2 regions of the Pseudonocardia hispaniensis genome follow, and region 2 is predicted to be linked to the other one. Evidence: riboswitches for the same ligand, from Rfam matches in the RefSeq annotation. Region 2 holds a riboswitch; the other holds the start of a gene.
The links. A riboswitch is a leader RNA that binds a small molecule or an ion and turns the genes downstream of it on or off. The one in region 2 is predicted to bind cobalamin.
Positions count from the first base shown of each region.

Region 1: linked by a shared signal. The riboswitch ahead of cobN (cobaltochelatase subunit CobN) and the one ahead of ACFQE5_RS04295 (SAM-dependent methyltransferase) in region 2 are both predicted to bind cobalamin.

Region 1 covers NZ_JBHSQW010000015.1:82,551-90,873, reverse strand. Annotated here, with positions in the region: gene ACFQE5_RS07850 (precorrin-2 C(20)-methyltransferase) at 1-1,132, opposite strand, end outside; gene ACFQE5_RS07845 (precorrin-8X methylmutase) at 1,134-1,760, opposite strand; gene ACFQE5_RS07840 (precorrin-3B synthase) at 1,757-3,019, opposite strand; cobalamin riboswitch at 3,116-3,238, shown strand; gene cobN (cobaltochelatase subunit CobN) at 3,296-6,964, shown strand; gene ACFQE5_RS07830 (SpoIIE family protein phosphatase) at 6,928-8,323, opposite strand, start outside.
Region 2 covers NZ_JBHSQW010000009.1:228,459-234,520, forward strand. Annotated here, with positions in the region: partial or broken gene ACFQE5_RS04280 (4'-phosphopantetheinyl transferase family protein) at 1-262, shown strand, start outside; gene ACFQE5_RS04285 (DNA polymerase IV) at 336-1,721, shown strand; gene cobT (nicotinate-nucleotide--dimethylbenzimidazole phosphoribosyltransferase) at 1,722-3,452, opposite strand; gene ACFQE5_RS04295 (SAM-dependent methyltransferase) at 3,449-3,910, opposite strand; cobalamin riboswitch at 3,942-4,156, opposite strand; gene ACFQE5_RS04300 (histidine phosphatase family protein) at 4,149-4,760, opposite strand; gene cobA (uroporphyrinogen-III C-methyltransferase) at 4,796-6,010, opposite strand.

The DNA of each region.
Region 1 (8,323 bases), on a different contig from region 2:
CGCCGACCGCGGCCGCGACGGCCTGCGCCGCGGTGAGGCCGGGCAGGACCCGGACCGGCACGTCGCGGTACTTCGGTTCGGCGGCGACCTCCAGCACCGCGCTGGCCATCGCGAACACCCCCGGGTCACCGGCGGAGACCACGGCGACGCGGCGGCCGGACGCGGCGAGGTCGAGGGCGAGCGCCGCGCGCTGTGCCTCCACCCGGTTGTCCGACGGGTGGCGGGTCTGCCGCGGGTTGGGCGGGACCCGATCGAGGTAGGGGCCGTAGCCGACGAGGTCGTCGGCCACCGCGAGCGCGGCCGCGACCTGCGGGGTCAGCCAGTCGCGTCCGGCCGGGCCGGTGCCGACCACCACGACCTCCCCGGCGCCGCCGAGCGGCACCGGCGCGGGTTCGGGCACCGCGGTGGCGATCTTCCCGGGCAGCAGCGCGATGGCGAAGTAGGGGACCGAGTCCGGGTCGACGTCGGCCAGCGCAGCCGTGCGCTGACCGTCCATCGTGGCCCGCTCGACGTAGTGGGCCTCGTCGAGGCGGCCCGCGTCGGCCAGGGCGCCCCGCACCTGGGTGAAGGTGCGGCCGAGCTTCACGACGGCCGCCGAGTCCGTCTCGGCGAGCCGCCGGGCGAGCTCCTCGCGTGGCAGCGTGCCGGGCAGCACGGTGAGGATCTCGTCCCGTTCGACCAGCGGTGCGCCCAGCGCGGCCGAGGCGCCACTGATCGAGGTGATGCCGGGGACGACCTCGGTGCGGTAGCGGTGCGCGAGCCGCTTGTGCATATGCATGTAGGAGCCGTAGAAGAGCGGGTCGCCTTCGGCGAGCAGCACGACGTCACGGCCCGCGTCGAGATGCGCGGCGAGCCGCCCGGCGGCCTCGGCGTAGAACTCGTCCATGGCGCCGCGGTAGCCGCCGGGATGGTCGGTGGTCTCGGTCGTGACCGGGTAGACCAGCGCCTCCTCGATCTGGTCGCCGCGCAGGTGCGGCTCGGCGATGCTGCGGGCGATGGATCGGCCGTGCCGGGCCGCGTGGTAGGCGATGACGTCGGCCGCGGCGATCAGCCGTGCCGCTTTGAGGGTCATCAGTTCGGGGTCGCCGGGGCCGAGCCCGACGCCGTACAGCGCGCCCGTCGTGGAACTCATCTCACTCCCGCTCGTCGGCCAGCGCGTTGAGCGCGGCCGCGGTGATCGCCGAGCCGCCGCGGCGGCCGTGAACGACGAGATACTCGAGGTCGGTGCGCGCGGCGAGGGCCTGTTTGGACTCCGCAGCGCCGATGAACCCGACCGGGATGCCCAGGACCGCGGCGGGCCGCGGTGCCCCGGCATCGATCATGTCCAGCAGGTGGAACAGGGCGGTGGGGGCGTTGCCGATGGCGACCACGGCCCCGTCGAGGTGGTCGCGCCACAGCTCCACGGCCGCGGCGGAGCGGGTGGTCCCCAGCCGGGTGGCCAGGGCCGGGACGCGCTCGTCGCGCAGCAGGCAGAGCACCTCGTTCGCGCGCGGCAGCCGGGCGCGGGTGACCCCGGAGGCGACCATCATCGCGTCACACAGGATCGGTGCGCCGCCGCGCAGGGCGGCGCGTGCGGCGGTCACGATGCCGGGGGAGTGTCCGATGTCCGTGACGAGGTCGACCTGGCCACAGGCGTGGATCATCCGGACGGCCACGTCGGCGACGTCGGCGGGTAGGCGCGACAGGTCGGCCTCCGCGCGGATCGTGGCGAACGACCGCCGGTAGATCTCCGCGCCGTCGCGGATGTAGGTGCTGCTCACGGTGCTCCTCCGAGAGTGGTGCCGAGTACGGCCACCGGCACCGGTGTGCCGTCGACCCGGTAGCCGTTCGCGGTCGCGACGACGTCGGTGTGCGGGCCGTGCGGGGCTCCGCAACGCCGCTCGCAGCCGGCGAGGTGGATCCGCACTGCGCGGGGCAGCGCGCCCGCCGCGAGCAGCGCGCGGGCGTCGGCGCGGACGTCGGCCAGCGCCTTGGCACATCCCGGCCGGCCGGCGCACGCGCTCACCCCGAGCGCCGGGTCGTCCGGCTCGACGATCAGCCCGGCCGCCGCCAGGGCGGTCGCCGCCTCCTCGGCGGGCTCGGCCAGGACCAGCGTGCGCCACGGCGTGACGAGGACGGTGGGTGCCAGGTCGGCCAGCAGCCGCAACCCCGCCGCGGACAGCTCGCCCAGCCGGGGGGCGACGCCCAGCGCGGGCCCGGTGCCGATCCGGCCGACCGTCGCGCGCTCCGCTCCACCCCCACCGTGATCGTCGTTGGGGAGCCGGCCGCCGCGCTCACCGAGGTTCGCGCCGCCCAGACGCTGATCATGATCGGGGAGGTCGGGGCCGGCCGGAGCGCCGGGTCGGCTCAGGACGGCCGCGATCCGGGCCGCGGCGTCGGGGATCTCGTACGTCCGCCAGGCCGGGCCCCCCATGCCCCGACCAGGCCCCCGCACCAGCAGGAACGCTTCGGCGGCCGCGAGCAGCAGGTCGACGGCGTCGCCGATCGGCACCCGAAGCCCGGTGTCCGCACCCGCGACCAGCAGCGCGCCCACGGTCGGGTCGGACGCACGCCAGCACAGGTCGGGAGCCTCGGCGGCGACGTCGCCGCGGCCGTCGTCGAGGGCGAACAGGAACCGCCCGGGCAGCGCCGCAAGCCCGGGCCGAGCGCACAGGGCCGCGTCGAGCGCCGCGGCCAGGCCACGCACATCGGCCAGCCCGCCGTGGATGCCGCTGAGCGGGGAGGCGAGAACGTTGCGGACCCGCTCATGGGCGGGCGAGGGCAGCAACCCGGCGGTGCTGAGCCGTCGGATCAGCCCGGGATCGTCCCGGTCGAGGCCGCGCAGCTGCAGGTTGCCACGCGAGGTGAGGTGCACCGCGCCGTCAGCGAGATCTTCGGCACAGTCGGCGAGCGTCCGGAGCTGGGCGGCGCCGATGACCCCACCGGGCAGCCGGATCCGTGCCAACGCACCGTCCGCGGCGTCGTGCACGGCGAACACGCCGGGACACGCGTCGGGTCCAACACGGATGGGGGCAGGCACGCCGTCACTGTAAACACCCGTCCGATCGGGGCCCGGCTTGACGGGTGGCCCACCGGTTGCCGACAGTGGACGCACAACTGCATGGGCGAGCGGAGCCAGGAAGCCGGTGCGAGTCCGGCGCGGTCCCGCCACTGTCACCGGGGAGCGGACCCCGCACACGGCCACGGGCGCCACGCCGGGAAGGCCGGGGCGAGCGACGATCCGGGAGCCAGGAAACTGACCTGCCCGCCCCATCCCTCCGACCCGGGACGCGGATCCCGAGGAAGGCTCATCCCGGTGATCCTGCTGCTGTCCACCTCGGACACCGACCTGCTCTCCGCGCGTGCCTCCGGCGCGGACTACCGGCCGGCCAACCCGGCCCGGCTTCCCCTTGAGGACCTGCCCGCGCTGCTCGACGGCGTCCACGTCGTCGTCGTGCGGATCCTCGGCGGCCGCCGGTCCTGGGAGGACGGCCTCGACGCGCTGATCGCGTCCGGCAAGCCGCTGGTGGCGCTCGGTGGCGAGCAGTCGCCGGACGCCGAGATGATGGCGTTGTCGACGGTCCCGGCCGGTGTCGCCGCCGAGGCCCACCGGTATCTCGCCCACGGCGGCGCCGACAATCTCGGCCAGCTGCACGCGTTCCTGTCCGACACGGTCCTGCTCACCGGCGAGGGTTTCGCCCCACCGGTCGAGCTGCCCCAATGGGGGTTCGTGCGGGTCGAGGACAGCGGCGACCAGCGGGACCCCGCCCGGCCCACGGTTGCGGTCCTGCACTACCGCGCACAGCAGCTCGCCGGGAACACCGCCTACATCGACACCCTCTGCGCTGCGATCGAACAGGCCGGGGCGCGCCCGATGCCGCTCTACTGCGCCTCGCTGCGCCAGGCGCAGCCCGCGCTGTTGGACACGCTCCGCGAGGCCGACGCGATGATCGTCACCCTCCTGGCGGCGGGCGGCACCCGGCCCGCGTCGGCGACGGCGGGCGGGGACGACGAGGAATGGGACGTCTCTCAGCTCGCCGCGCTCGACATCCCGATCCTGCAAGGTCTGTGCCTGACCAGCAGCAGGGCCAGCTGGGAGGCGTCCGACGACGGGTTGACGCCGCTGGACGTCGCGTCCCAGGTCGCGATCCCCGAGTTCGACGGCAGGCTGATCACGGTGCCGTTCTCGTTCAAGGAGATCGACGCCGACGGGCTCTCGGTGTACGTCGCCGATCCGGAACGGGCCGCCCGCGTCGCCGGGATCGCCGTGCGCCACGCCCGGCTGCGGCACATCCGGAACCGGGACAAGCGCATCGTGCTGATGCTGTCGGCCTACCCGACCAAGCATTCCCGGATCGGCAACGCCGTCGGTCTCGACACCCCGGCCAGCACGGTCGCGCTGCTGCGCGCCATGCGCGAGGCCGGGTACGAGATCGGCGAACTTCCCGGGGTCGACGCGGGCGACGGCGACGCGCTCGTCCACGCCCTGATCGCCGCCGGCGGCCAGGACCCGGACTGGCTCACCGAGGAGCAGCTCTCGGGTAACCCGATCCGGATCTCCGCGGCGCGGTACCGGGACTGGTTCGCACAGCTGCCCGCCGCGCTGCGGGAAGGTGTCGAGCGACAGTGGGGCCCGGCGCCGGGCGAGCTGTTCGTCGACCGGTCCGCCGACCCGGAGGGTGAGATCGTCATCGCCGCGTTGCGCGCCGGAAACGTCGTGCTCATGGTGCAACCGCCGCGCGGGTTCGGGGAGAACCCGGTCGCCATCTATCACGATCCGGACCTGCCGCCCTCGCACCACTACCTCGCCGCCTATCGCTGGCTGGCGGCGGGGCAGGCCGACGGGGGGTTCGGTGCCGATGCGATCGTCCACATCGGAAAGCACGGCAACCTGGAGTGGTTGCCGGGCAAGACGCTCGGGATGAGCGCGTCATGCGCCACCGACGCGGCGCTCGGCGATGTCCCGCTGATCTACCCGTTCCTCGTCAATGACCCCGGCGAAGGCACGCAGGCCAAGCGCAGAGCCCACGCCACCCTCGTCGACCATCTGATTCCGCCGATGGCGCGGGCCGAGACCTACGGCGACATCGCCCGGCTCGAACAGTTGCTCGATGAGCATTCGAACATCGCCGCGCTCGACCCGGCGAAGCTGCCCGCGATCCGTCAGCAGATCTGGACTCTCCTGCAGGCGGCCAAGCTCGACCACGACCTCGGGCTCACCGAGCGTCCGCATGAGGCCGAGTTCGACGACTTCCTGCTGCACGTCGACGGCTGGCTGTGCGAGATCAAGGACGTGCAGATCCGCGACGGGCTGCACGTGCTCGGCGCGGCGCCGCAGGGCCAGGCCCGGGTCGATCTGGTGCTCGCGATGCTGCGCGCCCGGCAGATGTGGGGCGGCGAGCAGAGCGTGCCGGGACTGCGCGAGGCGCTCGGCCTCGTCGAGGACGGGTCGCAGGCCAAGGCTCGCGTCGACGCGGTCGAGGCGCTGGCGCACGGCCTCGTCGCGGACATGGAGGCCGCCGGCTGGGTTCCCGATGCCGTCGCGGACGTCGTCGCGGCGCGGCTGGGGACGCGGGATCTCCCCGACTCGGTCGCGGAAACACCCCGACTCGCGGTCGGAAATACCGCGACTCGCGGGGAAGAGGTGGGGCGGGTACTGCGGTTCGCGGCCGCCGAGATCGTGCCGCGGCTGGCCGAGACCGGCCAGGAGATCGATCGGGTGCTGCACGCCCTCGACGGGGGCTTCATCCCGGCCGGGCCCTCCGGCTCGCCGCTGCGCGGGCTGGTCAACGTCCTGCCCACCGGACGCAACTTCTACTCGGTGGACCCGAAGGCCGTCCCGTCCCGGCTGGCGTGGCAGACCGGGCAGGCGATGGCCGACTCGCTGCTGCAGCGCTACCGCCGCGACCACGGTGAGTGGCCGCGTTCGGTCGGGCTCTCGGTGTGGGGGACCAGCGCGATGCGCACCTGCGGCGACGATGTGGCCGAGGTGCTCGCGCTACTGGGGGTGCGGCCGGTCTGGGACGAGATGTCCCGGCGGGTGGTCCAGCTGGAGGTGATCGACCTTGACGAGCTCGGCAGGCCCCGCATCGACGTCACGGTCCGGATCTCCGGGTTCTTCCGCGACGCGTTCCCGCACGTGCTGGCGCTGCTCGACGACGCGGTGCAGCTCGTCGCCGCCCGCGACGAGCCCGCCGAGCAGAACTTCGTGCGCGCCCATGTATTGGCCGACCAGCAGCGCCACGGGGACCCCCGCCGCGCCACCACCCGGATCTTCGGCTCCAAACCGGGCAGCTACGGCGCGGGGCTGCTGCAGCTGGTGGAGTCCCGCAACTGGCGCGGGGACGCCGACCTCGCCGAGGTCTACACCGCCTGGGGCGGGTACGCCTACGGCCGCGGCCTCGACGGCGTCCCCGCGCGTGCGGACATGCAGACCGCCTACCGGCGGATCGCGGTGGCGGCCAAGAACACCGACACCCGCGAGCACGACATCGCCGACTCCGACGACTACTACCAGTACCACGGCGGAATGATCGCGACCGTCCGAGCGCTGACCGGCCGGGATCCGGCGGCCTACATCGGGGACTCCACCCGTCCCGAGTCGGTGCGCACCCGCACGCTCTCCGAGGAGACCGCTCGGGTGTTCCGTGCGCGCGTGGTCAACCCGCGGTGGATCGAGGCGATGCGCAGGCACGGGTACAAGGGCGCGTTCGAGATGGCCGCGACGGTGGACTACCTGTTCGGCTACGACGCGACCACGGGTGTTGTCGCGGACTGGATGTACGAGCGGCTGAGCGCCGAGTACGTCCTCGACCCGGAGAACCGCAAGTTCCTCGCCGAGGCCAACCCCTGGGCCCTGCACGGCATGGCGGAACGGCTGCTCGAGGCCGTCGACCGCGGGATGTGGGCGGCTCCGGAGCCCGCGACGCTGGAGGCGCTGCGCCAGGCCTACCTGGAGACCGAGGGGGACCTCGAGGGGGACTGAGCGCCGCGTTCGGTCGCGGCCACGGCGAGCAGCGCCACGTCGTCACGGCGCTCGGTGCGGGAGAACGCCTCGATCGCGGCGCGCACCCCCCCGACGAGCCGGGCGGCCGAGGCGCCACCGATCGAGGAGACGGTCGCGACCAGCCGGTCCGCGCCGTAGAACTCGTCGGCGTCGCGGTGCTCGGTGACGCCGTCGGTGTAGGCCAGCAGCGCGTCGCCGGGAGCCAGATGCAGCCGGGTGTGCCGCAGCTGCACCCGGTTGACCAGGCCGAGCGCGGTTCCGTAGGTGCCCACCAGCTCGGCGGCGCCGCTGGCGCGGACCAGTACCGGTCGCTCGTGCCCGGCGAGCACGAGGTCGACGAACAGGCCGGCGGTCCGGCCGGTCACGCCCGGCCCGGCGCGGCGCACCTCGGCTGCGGCGAGCGTGCAGAACTGGGACGGGTCGTGCGCCTCCATCATCACGTCGTTGAGCAGCTCGAGCGCGCTGGTCAACGGGCGTCCGTCCCGGGCGAGGACCCGCAACACGTCCCGCACGAGCCCGGTCCGCGCCGCAGCCGTGGCACCCTTGCCGCACACGTCGCCGATGGCGGCCAGCCAATGCCCGGAGACCAGGGTGATGACGTCGTAGAAGTCGCCGCCGACATCGCTGCCGACGCTGGCCGGGAGGTACTCCGCGGCGAACTCCACCCCCTCGGCGGCGGGCAGTGCCCGGGGCAGGAGGGCCTGCTGCAGGGCCTGGGAGGTGGCGACGTGCCGAGCCGTGCGCTGGGCGTTATCGATCGCCAGCGCCGAGCGGCGGGCGATATCGGTGATGAGGACGACGTCCTCGGGTGTGTGTGGCCGGTTGGTCGGACGCCCGACGGTCAGCACCCCGATCGGGCGGCCCGCGGCGACGAGCGGCACGGCGATCGCGTCGGTGGGTCGGCTGATCCAGGCCGGGTCGGTGGTGGCGGCGGTCGGGTCGGTCAGCTCCGCCAACCGGGCGCACAGCGCGCCGGATCGCGCGGGGTCGAGGGCGGCGCGCAGCTCGACGATGGTGTCCTCGTCGGCGTGGGTGAGCGCGGCCAGCGCCAGCTCGCGGGTGGGGCCGAGGAGATGGACCGCGCACCAGGCGCCCAGCCGCGGCACGACGATCTGCGGGATGACCGTGACGGTGAGCTCGACGTCCAGCGACTGGCCGAGCAGCTGACTGGTGTCGGCGAGATAGGTCATCCAGGCCCGACGGCTCCGGTCGGCGCCGCGTAGCCAGTCCGACTCGACGGCGAGCGCGATCCGGTACGCGGCGAGCTCGGCGACCTCGGTGATGCTCCGGGCCGAGGTGGTGTCGGGGCCGAGAGCGACCCGCAGCCTGCCGCGCTGC
Region 2 (6,062 bases):
CACCTGGACCCGCAAGGAAGCGCTGCTCAAGGCCACCGGGGACGGGCTGTCCCGGCCGATGTCGGCGATCACGCTGAGTCCGCCGTGGCGGCCGCCCGCCGTCGAGGCCTGGACCGGCGACGGCGCCCCGCGGGAGGCGGTCTGGCTCGCGGACCTGATGCCCGCACCCGATCACCCGGCGGCCGTCGCCGGGTTCGGCGCGGCGCCGACGATCCGGGAGTTCGACGGCGACCCGCTGCTGTCGTCCTGGGCGCCGGGCTGATCGGTGCGCGCCGCGCACGCGGCGGTCGCGGCCGCCCGTCCCGGCTGTCGGGGGTGGTGGTCAGAATGAGCCGGTGGCGGGGACGGCGCGACGGTGGGTGCTGCACCTCGACATGGACGCGTTCTATGCGTCGGTCGAGCAGCTGACCCGGCCGACCCTGGTCGACCGGCCGGTGCTGGTCGGCGGCGCCGGGCCGCGCGGGGTCGTCGCCGGGGCGAGCTACCAGGCTCGGGCGTTCGGTGTGCGTTCGGCGATGCCGATGGCGCAGGCCCGCAGGCGGTGTCCCCACGCGGTGGTGCTGCCCCCGAGGTTCGGGCTCTACCAGACGATCAGCGCCGAGGTGATGGCCGTGCTCGGCGAGGCCGCGCCGGTGCTCGAGCCCGTGTCGCTCGACGAGGCGTTCCTCGAGCCGCCGGCCCTGGCCGGCGCCGACGGCATCGAGGCCACCGCGTTCGGCACGGCCCTGCGGGCGGCGGTGCGGGAGCGGACGGGGCTGCCCGCGTCGGTCGGGGCCGGGTCCGGCAAGCAGCTCGCCAAGATCGCGTCGGAGCTGGCCAAGCCCGACGGGCTGCGGATCATCACCCCCGGGGAGGAACGCGCCGTGCTCGACCCGCTGCCGGTGCGGGTGCTGTGGGGCGTCGGCCCGGTGGCCGAGGCGTCCCTGCACAAGATCGGCGTGACCACGGTCGGCCGGCTCGCGACGATGGATCCGCGCGAGCTCACCGGGCTGCTGGGCGCCGCGATCGGCACCGAGCTGCACCGGCTGGCCCGCGGCATCGACGACCGGCCGGTGGCCCCGCGCGGCGCGGCGAAGCAGGTCAGCGCGGAGACGACGTTCGACACCGATCTGACCGCGATGGCCGAGGTCCACGAGGCCGTGCGCCGGATGACCGCGGCGGCACACCGGCGGCTGCTCGCCTCGGGGCGCGCCGCGCGGACGGTGACGGTGAAGGCGCGCAGCGCCGACTTCAGGACCGCGAGCCGCTCGGAGACGACCGCGGCGGCCAGCACCGACCTCGCGACCCTGACCGCGGTGGCCCAGCGGCTGGCGCGCTCGGCGGTACCCGCGGGCGGGGTGCGGCTGATCGGGGTATCGCTGTCGGGACTGGGCGAGCGCCCTCCACCGGCCCTGTTCGACGCCGTCGCCTCCGCCGACGGCTGGGTTCCGCTCCCGGTGGACACCGCGCCCGAGCCCACGGCGGAGCCGACCGGCCGCACCGCGCAGGACAGCGGATCGGCCGCGGAGCGGACCGACCGGCCCTGGCGGGCCGGCGACGACGTGCGGCACGCCGAGTTCGGGCACGGCTGGGTGCAAGGCGCCGGACATGGGCGGGTCACCGTGCGGTTCGAGACCCGCGCCACCGGCCCCGGGGTCGCCCGGACGTTCGCCGTCGACGACGAGGATCTGGCCAGGGCCGACCCACACGACAGCTGGCGACCGGCGGGTGCCACCGGCTGATCAGACGGTCTTCTCGGCGACCCCGGCGGCGTCGAAGGTGGCCACGTCGTGCAGCGCCCGCGCGGCCCCCTGGGCCACCGGCAGCGCGAGCAGCGCACCGGTTCCCTCCCCCAACCGCATCCCGAGGTCCAGCAGCGGTTCCAGACCCAGGTGCGCCAGGGCGAGCCCGTGCCCCGGTTCGGCCGAGCGATGCCCGGCCAGGCAGTAGTCGAGGGCGTCCGGAGCGAACGCCGCGGCGGCCAGCGCGGCGGCTCCGCCGCTGACCCCGTCGAGGACGACCGGAACCCGCAGCGCCGCGGCGCCGAGCACGAACCCGGCCAGGCCCGCATGCTCGAGCCCACCGAAGGCGGCCAGCGCCCCGAGCGGGTCGGTCGCCCGAACGCGGTGGCGCGCCAGGGCGGCACGCACCACGCCGGTCTTGCGGGCGAGCGTCACGTCGTCGATCCCGGTGCCCCGCCCGGTGGCCGCCGCGGGATCGGCCCCGGTGAACGTACAGATCAGTGCGGCTGCGGCGGTCGTGTTGGCGATACCCATGTCCCCGGTGATCAGGCACCGGTTGCCGGCGGCGACGAGGTCGCGGGCCACCTCGATGCCCACCTCCACGGCGGCCCGCGCCTGCGCACGGCTGAGCGCCGGTCCCTCGGTCATGTCGGCGGTGCCCGCGGCGATCCGGCGTGGCAGCAGGCCGGGCACCGGGTCCAGCGGCGCGGCCACTCCCACGTCGACGACGCACACCTCGGCCCCGAGCTGGCGGGCGAACGCATTGACCACCGCCCCACCGGCGAGGAAGTTCGCCACCATCTGCGCGGTGACCTCCCGCGGCCAGGGGGTCACGCCCTGGGCATGGACCCCGTGGTCGCCCGCGAACACCGCCACCGCGGCCGGTTCGGGCAGCGGCGGCGGGCAGTGCCCGGCCATCCCCGCCAGGGCGACGGCGACGTCCTCGACCCGGCCGAGCGAACCACGCGGCTTGGTCATCCGGTCCAGCCGGTCTCGTGCGTCGGCGCGCGCCCGCGCCGACGCAGGGGTGATCGTGGCGATCGTCTCGGCGAGCAGGTCCACCGGTTCCTCCCCGGGGCGCGCCCGGCGCCCGTACGTCTCGTGGTGCACGGCCCAGCGCAGGGGCCGTCGTTGCGCCCATCCGGCCACGGCGAGCTCGGGCTGCGCGGCAAAGGCCTCCACATGCCCGAGGCACAGGTAGGCGACGATCTCCAGGTGGCCGGGCAGCCCCAGCAGCGCGGCCAGCTCGCGCTCCCCGGCGTCGCTGAAGAAGCTCACCCAGCCGGTCCCGAGCCCCTCCGCGCGGGCGGCCAGCCAGAGGTTCTGCACCGCCAGCGCCGTCGAGTACGAGGCCATCCGCGGCTGACCGAGCCTGCCGAGGGTGTGCCGGCCGCCCCGGGTCGGGTCGCAGGTCACGACGATGTTCACCGGGGTATCGAGGATCGCCTCGATCTTGATCGATCGGAACGCCGCCGCGCGCGCCCGCGGCAGCGCTGCCGCATACGTCTCGCGGTGGGCGGCCACCAGCGCGTGCACCCGTTCCCGCACCGCGCGGTCCCGGACGATCACGAAGTCCCACGGTTGGGAGAACCCAACGCTCGGCGCCGCATGGGCGGCGGCCAGCAACCGGTCCAGCACGTCGTCGCCGACCGGGACCTCGGGCCGGAAGCCCGTGCGCACGTCGCGGCGGGCCGCGATCACCCGGTAGAGCGCTTCCGCGTCCGCACTCACTCCGCGGTCCGGCGCAGGGACGGCCCCGGGAGGCGAGGCAGGGGCCGGCGGGGCGGCGGCAGGATCGTCACCCCGGGAACGTGTTCGACCCGCACCCCGGGCAGCCGCCGGGCGAGAGCGTGCAGCGGGCGGTGCTGCGCGGGGTCACCGAGGGTGGCGAAGACCGCGGTGCCACCCGGATGGGCGGCGAACCATTCGGCGATGCGGCGGCCGAGCCGGCCGCCGATCTGTTCCACCCGCCACGCCTCGGCGTAGAACAGCACCGTGGTCTCCGCGGCGCAGGACGCGAACACGACGTCGGCGTCGGCGAGGTGGTCGAGACCGGCGGCGGGTCGGTCGGACTCACCCTGCCCCACGCCGAGACCGATCAGGGTGCCCCGGTATCGCCGGCGCAGCACGCGTGGACAGGGCTGAAATACCGGGCTGCGGCGGTGCAGCCGGGGACGGTCACCGTCCATCGTCGCCTCCTCGAGGGTCCGCGCCCTCTCGTCCGGATCCACGACGGCAGCAAGTGTCCTGGCTCCCGGATCGTCGCGACGCCGCCCGGCCTTCCCGCGGCTCCGGTCTCCCGGCACCTCCGCAGTGGCCACCCGGTGGGGACGCGCTCCCCGGTGACAGTGGCGGGACCGCGCCGGATTCGCACCGGCTTCCTCCACTGCCGTCTGGCGAGACTCGACCACAGCGCACCCGGCGCGGTCAAGTACGCGCGGCGGACGCCACGTCGGCGAGAATCCGCCAGTGCCCACCCGGGCCGTCGCGGCGGGCACCGAGCACCGCGCCGTTGCCGGGCACCGCGCGCGGCATCGCCTCCACGGGCCCCGCGAGCAGCACGGCCAGCGCGGCCCGGATCGTTTCGCCGTGCGTCACCAGCACCAGCTCACCGGGCGGCGGATCCCGCAACACCCCGGCGAGGAACGCGGCGACCCTGGAGTGCAGCACCCGGGCGCTCTCCCCGCCCGGCGGCGCCCAGTCCGGACCGGCGGCGGCGAGGCGTTCGGCCCGGCCGGCGGCCGGGCGCCCCTCCCAGCTGCCGTGGCACTGTTCGCGCAGCGCCGGCACGGATCGCACCGGCAGCCCGTGCACCGCCGCGACGACCGCGGCGGTCTGCCGGGCCCGCAGCAGATCGCTCGAGAACACCGCGCCGACGGGCCGATCGGCCAGCGTCGCCGCGGCGCGCGCGGACTGCGTGCGCCCGCGCGCGGTGAGTGGGACCGATGCGGTGCGGCCCTGCAGCAGGCCCGCGGCGTTCCAGGTGCTCTCGCCATGGCGCACGAGGTAGAGAGTGGTCGGCACGCGGCGTCGGCCCACGCACCGGTCCGTCGGAAGCGAGCCCACACCCGGCCTCAGCCGTGCGGGCTCAACCCGGCCACCGGACCCACGACGATGATCGCCGGTGGGCTGATCTCGTGCTGGCGCACCTGCGCCGCGACGGTGGCCAGCGTCGCGCGCAGCGAACGCTGGATGCGGGTGGTGCCGTCCTGGATGACCGCGACCGGTGTGTCGGCGGGACGGCCGTACTCGATGAGCGCGGCGGCGATCGGGGCGATCCGCTCCACGGCCATCATCAGCACCACGGTGCCGCGCATCCGGCCCAGAGCCGCCCAGTCGACGAGGCTGCGCGGGTCGCCGGGCGCGACGTGCCCGGACACCACGACGATCTCGTGCGCGACCCCGCGGTGGCTCACCGGCACCCCGGCGACGGCGGGCGCGGCGAACGCGCTGGTGATACCGGGGACGACGGTCACCGGCACCCCGGCTTGCGTGCAGGCGATGAGCTCCTCGAATCCGCGGCCGTAGACGAACGGGTCGCCGCCCTTGAGCCGGACCACGAACTTCCCGGCCCTGGCCCGCTCGACGAGCAGTTCGTTGATCCGCTGCTGAGCCATCGCCCGCCCGTAGGGGATCTTGGAGGCGTCGATGACCTCCACGTGCTGGCCGAGCTCGTCGATGAGGTCGCGCGGCCCGAGCCGGTCGGCGACGACGACGTCGGCGCGGGCGAGCAGCCGCCGGCCGCGCACGGTGATCAGCTCCGGGTCGCCGGGTCCGCCGCCGACGAGCGCCACGCCGGGCTGCACCGCGTCGGCGACGTCGTCGACGACACCGGCCTGCAGCGCTTCGACCAGCGCGGTCCGCACGGCCGCGGACCGTCGGTGCGCCCCCCGAGCCAGTACCCCGATGGTCAGCCCGTCGAACACCCCGGTCGCCGGGGTCGCCGCGGTACCGGCGGCGCCGTCGTCGGCGCGCACGCAGAACACCCGGCGCCGCTCGGCCTCGGCGCCGACCGCGGCATTGACCTGCGGGTCGTCGGTGCAGGCCAGGACGTACCAGGCGCCGTCGAGGTCGCCCTCGGCATAACGCCGGGGAGTCCAGATCAGCTCCCGGGCCGCGGCCATGCCCTCGACCGCGGGCGTCACGTGGGGGGCGATGACCTCGACCAGCGCGCCCGCGGCGAGCAGCCGCCCCACGCGGCGCTGGGCGACCGGTCCACCGCCGACGATGACCACACGGCGGCCGGCCAACTGCAGGCCCACCAGATACTGCTCGGTATGCGCGCTCACGGCCAGTCCCTCCCCGGGGATCCACGCCCGGTCCGGTGTCCCCGACGGGGAC